2 regions of the Caloranaerobacter longqiensis genome follow, and region 2 is predicted to be linked to the other one. Evidence: riboswitches for the same ligand, from Rfam matches in the RefSeq annotation. Region 2 holds a riboswitch; the other holds the start of a gene.
The links. A riboswitch is a leader RNA that binds a small molecule or an ion and turns the genes downstream of it on or off. The one in region 2 is predicted to bind thiamine pyrophosphate.
Positions count from the first base shown of each region.

Region 1 (3,354 bases), on a different contig from region 2:
ATCTCACGTGAGGATAATACAGGCTTTATTGAAGAGATTTTTGAAAGAAAAACTGAGTTATTTAGACCTCCTGTTGCGAATGTAGATCAAGTTATAATAGTTTTTGCAGTAAAAAGTCCAGATCCAAATTTATGGTTATTAGATAGATTTTTACTTCTAGCAGAATCTAAAGATTTAGATATAGTTATCTGTTTCAATAAAATAGATTTAATATCAGAGGAAGAATTAAGTTTCCTGAATGGTATCTACTTGAATGCAGGATATAAAGTTATTAATACTAGTTGTATTTCAGGAGTTGGGATTGATGAATTAAGACAAACATTAGTAGATAAGATAACAGTTTTTGCAGGGCCTTCAGGAGTTGGAAAATCAACCTTACTTAATAGTATACAGCCTGATTTGCAGTTGAAAACAGGTGAAGTTAGTCGTAAGACTAATAGGGGAAGACATACTACTAGGAGAGCAGAGCTATTGGAACTAGAAGTAGGTGGTTGGGTGGTTGATACTCCTGGTTTTAGTTCATTAAATATTGATTTTATGAAAGAAGAAGACTTAGGTTTGTATTTTAGAGAAATTAATGAGTTTAGTGCAGATTGTAGGTTTGTTGGATGTAGGCATTATAAAGAACCTGATTGCTCTGTTAAGAAAGCGGTTGAAGAAAATAAAATTAGTAGGAGTAGATATAATAATTATTTGATGTTTTTAGAGGAACTTAGGAATAATAGGAGGTATTAGATATGGTTAAAATAGCACCATCAATTTTATCAGCAGATTTCAGTAGATTAGGTCAAGAGATAAAGAAGGCAGAAGAAGGCGGAGCTGATTTAATACATTTAGATGTTATGGATGGTAAATTTGTACCTAATATTACTATTGGACCACCAGTTATTAAATATTTAAGAAAAGTAACTAAGTTACCTTTTGATGTTCATTTGATGATTGAAGAACCTGAAAGGTATATAAAAGAATTTGTTGATTCTGGAGCAGATATTATTACTGTGCATCAAGAAGCAACAGTACATTTACACCGAACTATCCAGCAAATAAAAAGTTATGGTATTAAAGCCGGTGTTGCATTAAATCCTTCTACACCTCTTTCTACTATTGAATATATTATTGAAGATATTGATATGGTATTGATAATGACTGTAAATCCAGGTTTTGGTGGTCAAAAATTTATAAGTAACATGGAAATGAAAATAAGAAAATTAAGAGATTTAATAGATGAAAAGAATTTAAATATTGATATTGAAGTTGATGGCGGAATAAAGTTAGAAAATGCAGATAAGGTTGTTAAATGTGGAGCAAATGTTTTAGTAGCAGGTTCCGCTATATTTAAATCAGATGACATTGCTGAAACGATTAGAAAATTTAAACAAGTTGTTGCTTTACAATATTAAATATTATTGTTATAATGAAGATGAAAAACAAAATATGCCACTAGGGGAGCCTTCTTGGCTGAGAGGAAACGTTATGTTTCGACCCTTTAACCTGAACTAGGTAATTCTAGCGTAGGGAATGTGGTTAGCTTTAACATTACCTATGTGGTAATGTTTTATTTATTTGCATCTAAGGCTTCCATTATTTGCTATGGAAGCCTTTTATTTTTAGAAAATTAGATGAGGTTAAAGGAGGTATTTTATGGGAAAAAGTATGAAAATTAGAATGTTAACTGAAGGAGGAGTTATGGTAGCACTTGCTTCAATCTTAAGTATGATTAAGATATATGAAGCACCTTTTGGCGGTTCTGTAACTGCAGGTAGTATGATACCAATAATTATATTTGCTTTAAGATGGGGAATAATGCCAGGGTTATTCGTAGGTTTAGTTTATGGTATTATTCAGTCAATATTGGGTCTTTATTTTGTACATCCTATTCAATATTTATTAGATTATCCTATAGCTTTTGCACTTTTAGGACTAGCTGGTATATCAAAATCTTTAAATAATAAAATAGAAAACAGATATTTGAATCTTTTTATAGGAGTTTTTGTAGCTATATTTGGTAGGTTTATATCACATTTATTATCTGGAGTTATATTTTTTTCAGAGTTTGCTCCAGAAGGTATGAATCCTTGGGTATATTCAGCAATCTATAATGGAAGCTATTTAGGTATAGAATTGATTATATCAATAATATTAGTATTATTATTAAATAAACCAATCCAAAGATTAAATAGTTAACTTGGGAGGAAATATGAAAGCATTAATAGTTTCAAGTGGGAATATGGAAAATTTTAATATAATAAAGAGGTTATGTGAAGATGTTGATTTAGTTGTTTGTGCTGATGGTGGTGCGGATTTAGTTGTAAAAGCAGGCTGCATACCAGACATTGTTATTGGAGATTTAGATTCTATAGAAAAAAACACATTTAGCAAATTAAAAGACTATAAAGTTAAATTTATAAAGTTTCCCACTAAAAAAGATAAAACAGATACTGAATTATCAATTAATTATGTAATTGAAGAGGGTTTTAATGAAATAGTATTGGTTGGGGTCACAGGTACAAGACTAGATCATACTTTAGCTAACATATTTTTATTATATTCTTTACTGCAAAGAGGAGTTAAAGCTACTATAATAGATGACCATAATGAAATATTTATAACAAAGGATGAGTTATTTATTTATAAAGACGATAAAAAATATGTTTCAATTATTCCGTTTAATGGAGATTTATTAGGGGTTACATTGAAAGGATTTGAATATGAAGTAGAAAAAGTGAATATTAAATTTAGTTCAACACTTGGTATAAGTAATACTCTAATATCCGATACAGGAATTATTAAAGTAGAAGACGGAATATGTTTAGTCATAAAGTCCATAGATTAAAAGTGATGCGGCCTTTGGCCGCATTTTAATTTTAAAAATCATATGTAGTAACATTATTTAATGTAATGAATAAAATATATTATAGTAGCCTTTAGGGAGTGGTTAATATGAGAAAAATATTTCTTAAGAAAAATATAAAACAAATAACTGGTATTTTACTTGCTGTTATAGGTGCAATAATTGTGATTCAGGTTGTACCTATATCAGTATGGGTTTTCTTTTTAGGGGTTTTGTTGATTTTGATTGGATGGGTATTTTATAGAATGTTATAGAGGTGGTATTTTTGAAAAAAATAAAGAGAACGTTAATAATGCTTTTATTAGTTGTTTTAATTAGCTTGATTTTTTATATGTTACCGAGCTGGGTTATATTATCATTTATCGGACTTAGCTTGATATGGGTAGGTTGGTATTTGTATAGTACTTAACAAAATAAAAAGGCTTCCAACATTTAGGAAGCCGTTTAAACTATAAAGCTCTTTCAACTTTACCTGATCTTAAACATCTAGTACAAACTCTTAT
Region 1 is NZ_JBFWFX010000003.1:91,215-94,568, forward strand. Features, by position in the region: gene rsgA (ribosome small subunit-dependent GTPase A) at 1-735, shown strand, start outside; gene rpe (ribulose-phosphate 3-epimerase) at 738-1,400, shown strand; TPP riboswitch at 1,433-1,536, shown strand; gene thiT (energy-coupled thiamine transporter ThiT) at 1,642-2,184, shown strand; gene AB4Y15_RS03845 (thiamine diphosphokinase) at 2,198-2,833, shown strand; gene AB4Y15_RS03850 (hypothetical protein) at 2,941-3,105, shown strand; gene rpmB (50S ribosomal protein L28) at 3,301-3,354, opposite strand, start outside.
Region 1: another riboswitch for thiamine pyrophosphate. It lies ahead of thiT (energy-coupled thiamine transporter ThiT); the one in region 2 lies ahead of thiS (sulfur carrier protein ThiS).

Region 2 (3,354 bases):
GTTAATATACAGTTTACATATCATTATAAAAATAAGGTTATGCATAAAAATATAAAATTGAACGAATCTTCAAATGAGATAGTGAAATTAATAGACACATATTTTAGGCAAGCTGTTTTATTTACAACAGAAGCCGATTATCAGATTTTAATTAGCAAGAAGGGAAAAGTTAAGATACTTAAGAAAAAACCAACAAAGAGTTTAGTAGATTTAAGTCATAATCGTAAAAAGAACTATTTGATAGAAGAGGGAAAACCATGTCCATTTTTAATAAGATTAGGAGTAATGAATGAAAAGGGTAAAATATATTCAAAAAAATATGATAAATTTAGGCAAATAAATAGATTTTTAGAAATTGTTTCAGATGTTATATCGAAGGTAGAAATAGGAAAAAGTTTTAATATAGTCGATTTTGGGTGTGGTAAATCTTATTTAACTTTTGCACTCTATTATTATCTAGTCGATATTCTCGGTTTGGATGTTAATATAGTAGGGCTGGATTTAAAGAAAGATGTTATAAATTTTTGTAATAATGTAGCTAAAGACTTAAATTATGATAAACTTAAATTTATACATGGAGATATAAAAGAATTTAATGGTTTTGAAAAAGTTGATATGGTTGTAACATTGCATGCTTGTGATACTGCTACTGATGATGCACTTAGTAAAGCTGTAATGTGGAATGCAAAGATAATACTTTCTGTGCCATGTTGCCAGCATGAACTGTTTTCAAAAATTAAAAATCCTATAATGATGCCTATGCTAAAACATGGGATAATAAAAGAAAGACTTGCATCTTTGGTTACAGATAGTATAAGGAGCAATGTATTGGAAATATTAGGATATTCAACTCAAATGATAGAGTTTATAGATATGGAACATACTCCTAAAAATATCATGATTCGTGCAATAAAAAAAGCTAATTATAATAAAAAAGCGATTAAAGAGTATATAGAATTTAAAGAATTTTGGAACTTAGAAAATCTTTATATTGAATCAGTTTTTGGTAATAAACTTACTGACTTGTTGAATATTAATGATAATGTAGATTAATGAAATAATAATTTTATTGGTTGTAAACGAGAAAAACGTATGTTATAATTTTTGTAGAATTAAAACTGAATATTTGCACAACTAGGGGAGCCTATAGTGATAGGCTGAGAAAGAGATGTTATCTCTGACCCTCATAACCTGATGTGGGTAATGCCATCGTAGGGAAGTTTGTGTTTGTAATTTATCACAAATTCTCTAGGAATTTGTGATTTTTATTTATACAGACTTATTTGGTTATGAGGGAAGCGTTAGATAGCTTCCCTTTTTCTTTTAAGTTCATCAAAATAACGGAAAGGAGGTGGAAAGGTGATAGTCAATGGAAAAGAAATGAACTTTGAAACAGAAATAACAGTAGATGAACTTCTTAAAAATCTTGAACTAGATAAAGATAAAGTTGTTGTCGAGGTGAATTTTGAAATAGTTCCTAAGGAAAAGTATACAGATAGAATACTAAATAAAGAAGACAAAGTTGAAATAGTAAGTTTTGTAGGAGGAGGTTAATTTGAAAATATTTTTGAATGAAAGAAAATTTGATATAGCAGAAGGTACTACAGCTTTTCAAGTTAGAGATATTGTTAAAAAAGATGCAGATATAGTTGTGCTAAACGGATTTATTATAAAAGAAGATATGGTTTTAAAGGAAAATGATAGATTAACATTGATTAAACGTGGAGAAATTCCCGATAGAGATGAATTGGAAGCTCTTTTAATTGCACGTCATACTCCTGGAGTCCATGAAAAAGTAAAAAAGGCATACATAGGTATTGCGGGGCTTGGAGGACTCGGTTCTAATGTGGCTATTTCGTTGGCGAGAATAGGTATAGGTAGACTTCTTTTAGTAGATTTTGATGTCGTTGAACCTAGTAATTTAAATAGGCAGCAGTATTTTATAAAACATATAGGTATGTATAAGACATGTGCTATGAAGGATATTATTTTTCAAATTAATCCATTTGTAAACGTAGATATAAAAAATGTGTATTTAGATGAAAACAATATTACTGAAATTTTTAAAGAAGTTGATATTATAGTAGAAGCTTTTGACAATCCTTACTCTAAAGCAACATTAGTAAATACAGTACTAAATAAAATGCCGGAAAAAGTTGTGGTAGCTGCTTCTGGATTAGCTGGCTACTTTTCTAATAATACAATAGTAACTAGAAAAATTAAAGATAATTTTTATCTGGTAGGTGATGGGGTAAAAGAAGCAAAAGTTGGATGTGGTTTAATGGCACCAAGAGTGGGAATAGCAGCTAATCATCAGGCAAATACCGTTTTAAGAATTATTATGAATGAAAGGGATGTATAGATTATGGATAAGTTAATTATTGGTGGAATCGAGCTAGAAAGTAGATTATTTATAGGGACTGGTAAATTTCCAAGCAAAAAAGTAATTCCAGATGTTATAAAAAGTTCCAAAACACAGGTAATTACTATGGCATTAAGAAGAGTAGATTTAAATTCTAAAGAAGAAAATATTCTCGAGTATATACCTAAAGACTGCATTTTACTTCCAAATACTTCTGGTGCAAGAAATGCAGAAGAAGCAGTAAGAATAGCAAGATTGGCAAAGGCTCTGGGATGTGGAAATTGGATAAAAATAGAAGTAATATCAGATAATAAATATCTTCTACCAGATAACTACGAAACTATAAAGGCTACTGAAATATTAGCAAAAGAAGGATTTATAGTGCTTCCATATATGAGTCCAGATTTAATTGCTGCTAAAAGGCTAGTTGAAGCTGGGGCAGCAGCAGTTATGCCGTTAGGAGCACCTATAGGTACAAATAGAGGGCTTAAGACCAAGGAATTGATACAGATTATGATAGATGAAATAGACTTGCCGGTAATTGTAGATGCTGGTATAGGTAAACCTTCTGATGCAGCTGAAGCTATGGAAATGGGTGCAGCAGCAGTGTTAGTTAACACAGCTATTGCCACTGCTGGAGACCCTGTTAAAATGGCAGAGGCTTTCAGATTGGCAGTTGAAGCTGGGCGATTGGCTTATACTTCTAAATTAGGTCCTGAAAAAAGATTTGCTGAAGCTTCTTCACCACTTACAGGATTTTTAAACGAAGGTGAGAAATAATGAGTTTTTATAGAGAATATTTAAAATATAAGGATTTTGAATTTAATAAATTTTTGGAAAATATAACATCAGCGGATATATTTAGGATAATAAATAAAGATAAAATAGATGAATACGACTTTTTGGCTTTTCTGTCAAATGAAGCCGAAAAGCATTTAGAAGAGATGGCACAAAAAGCACACAGATTAACAATTCAAAATTTCGGTAAAACA
Region 2 is NZ_JBFWFX010000011.1:68,232-71,585, reverse strand. Features, by position in the region: gene AB4Y15_RS09870 (class I SAM-dependent methyltransferase) at 1-1,053, shown strand, start outside; TPP riboswitch at 1,127-1,235, shown strand; gene thiS (sulfur carrier protein ThiS) at 1,360-1,554, shown strand; gene thiF (sulfur carrier protein ThiS adenylyltransferase ThiF) at 1,556-2,362, shown strand; gene AB4Y15_RS09855 (thiazole synthase) at 2,366-3,142, shown strand; gene thiH (2-iminoacetate synthase ThiH) at 3,142-3,354, shown strand, end outside.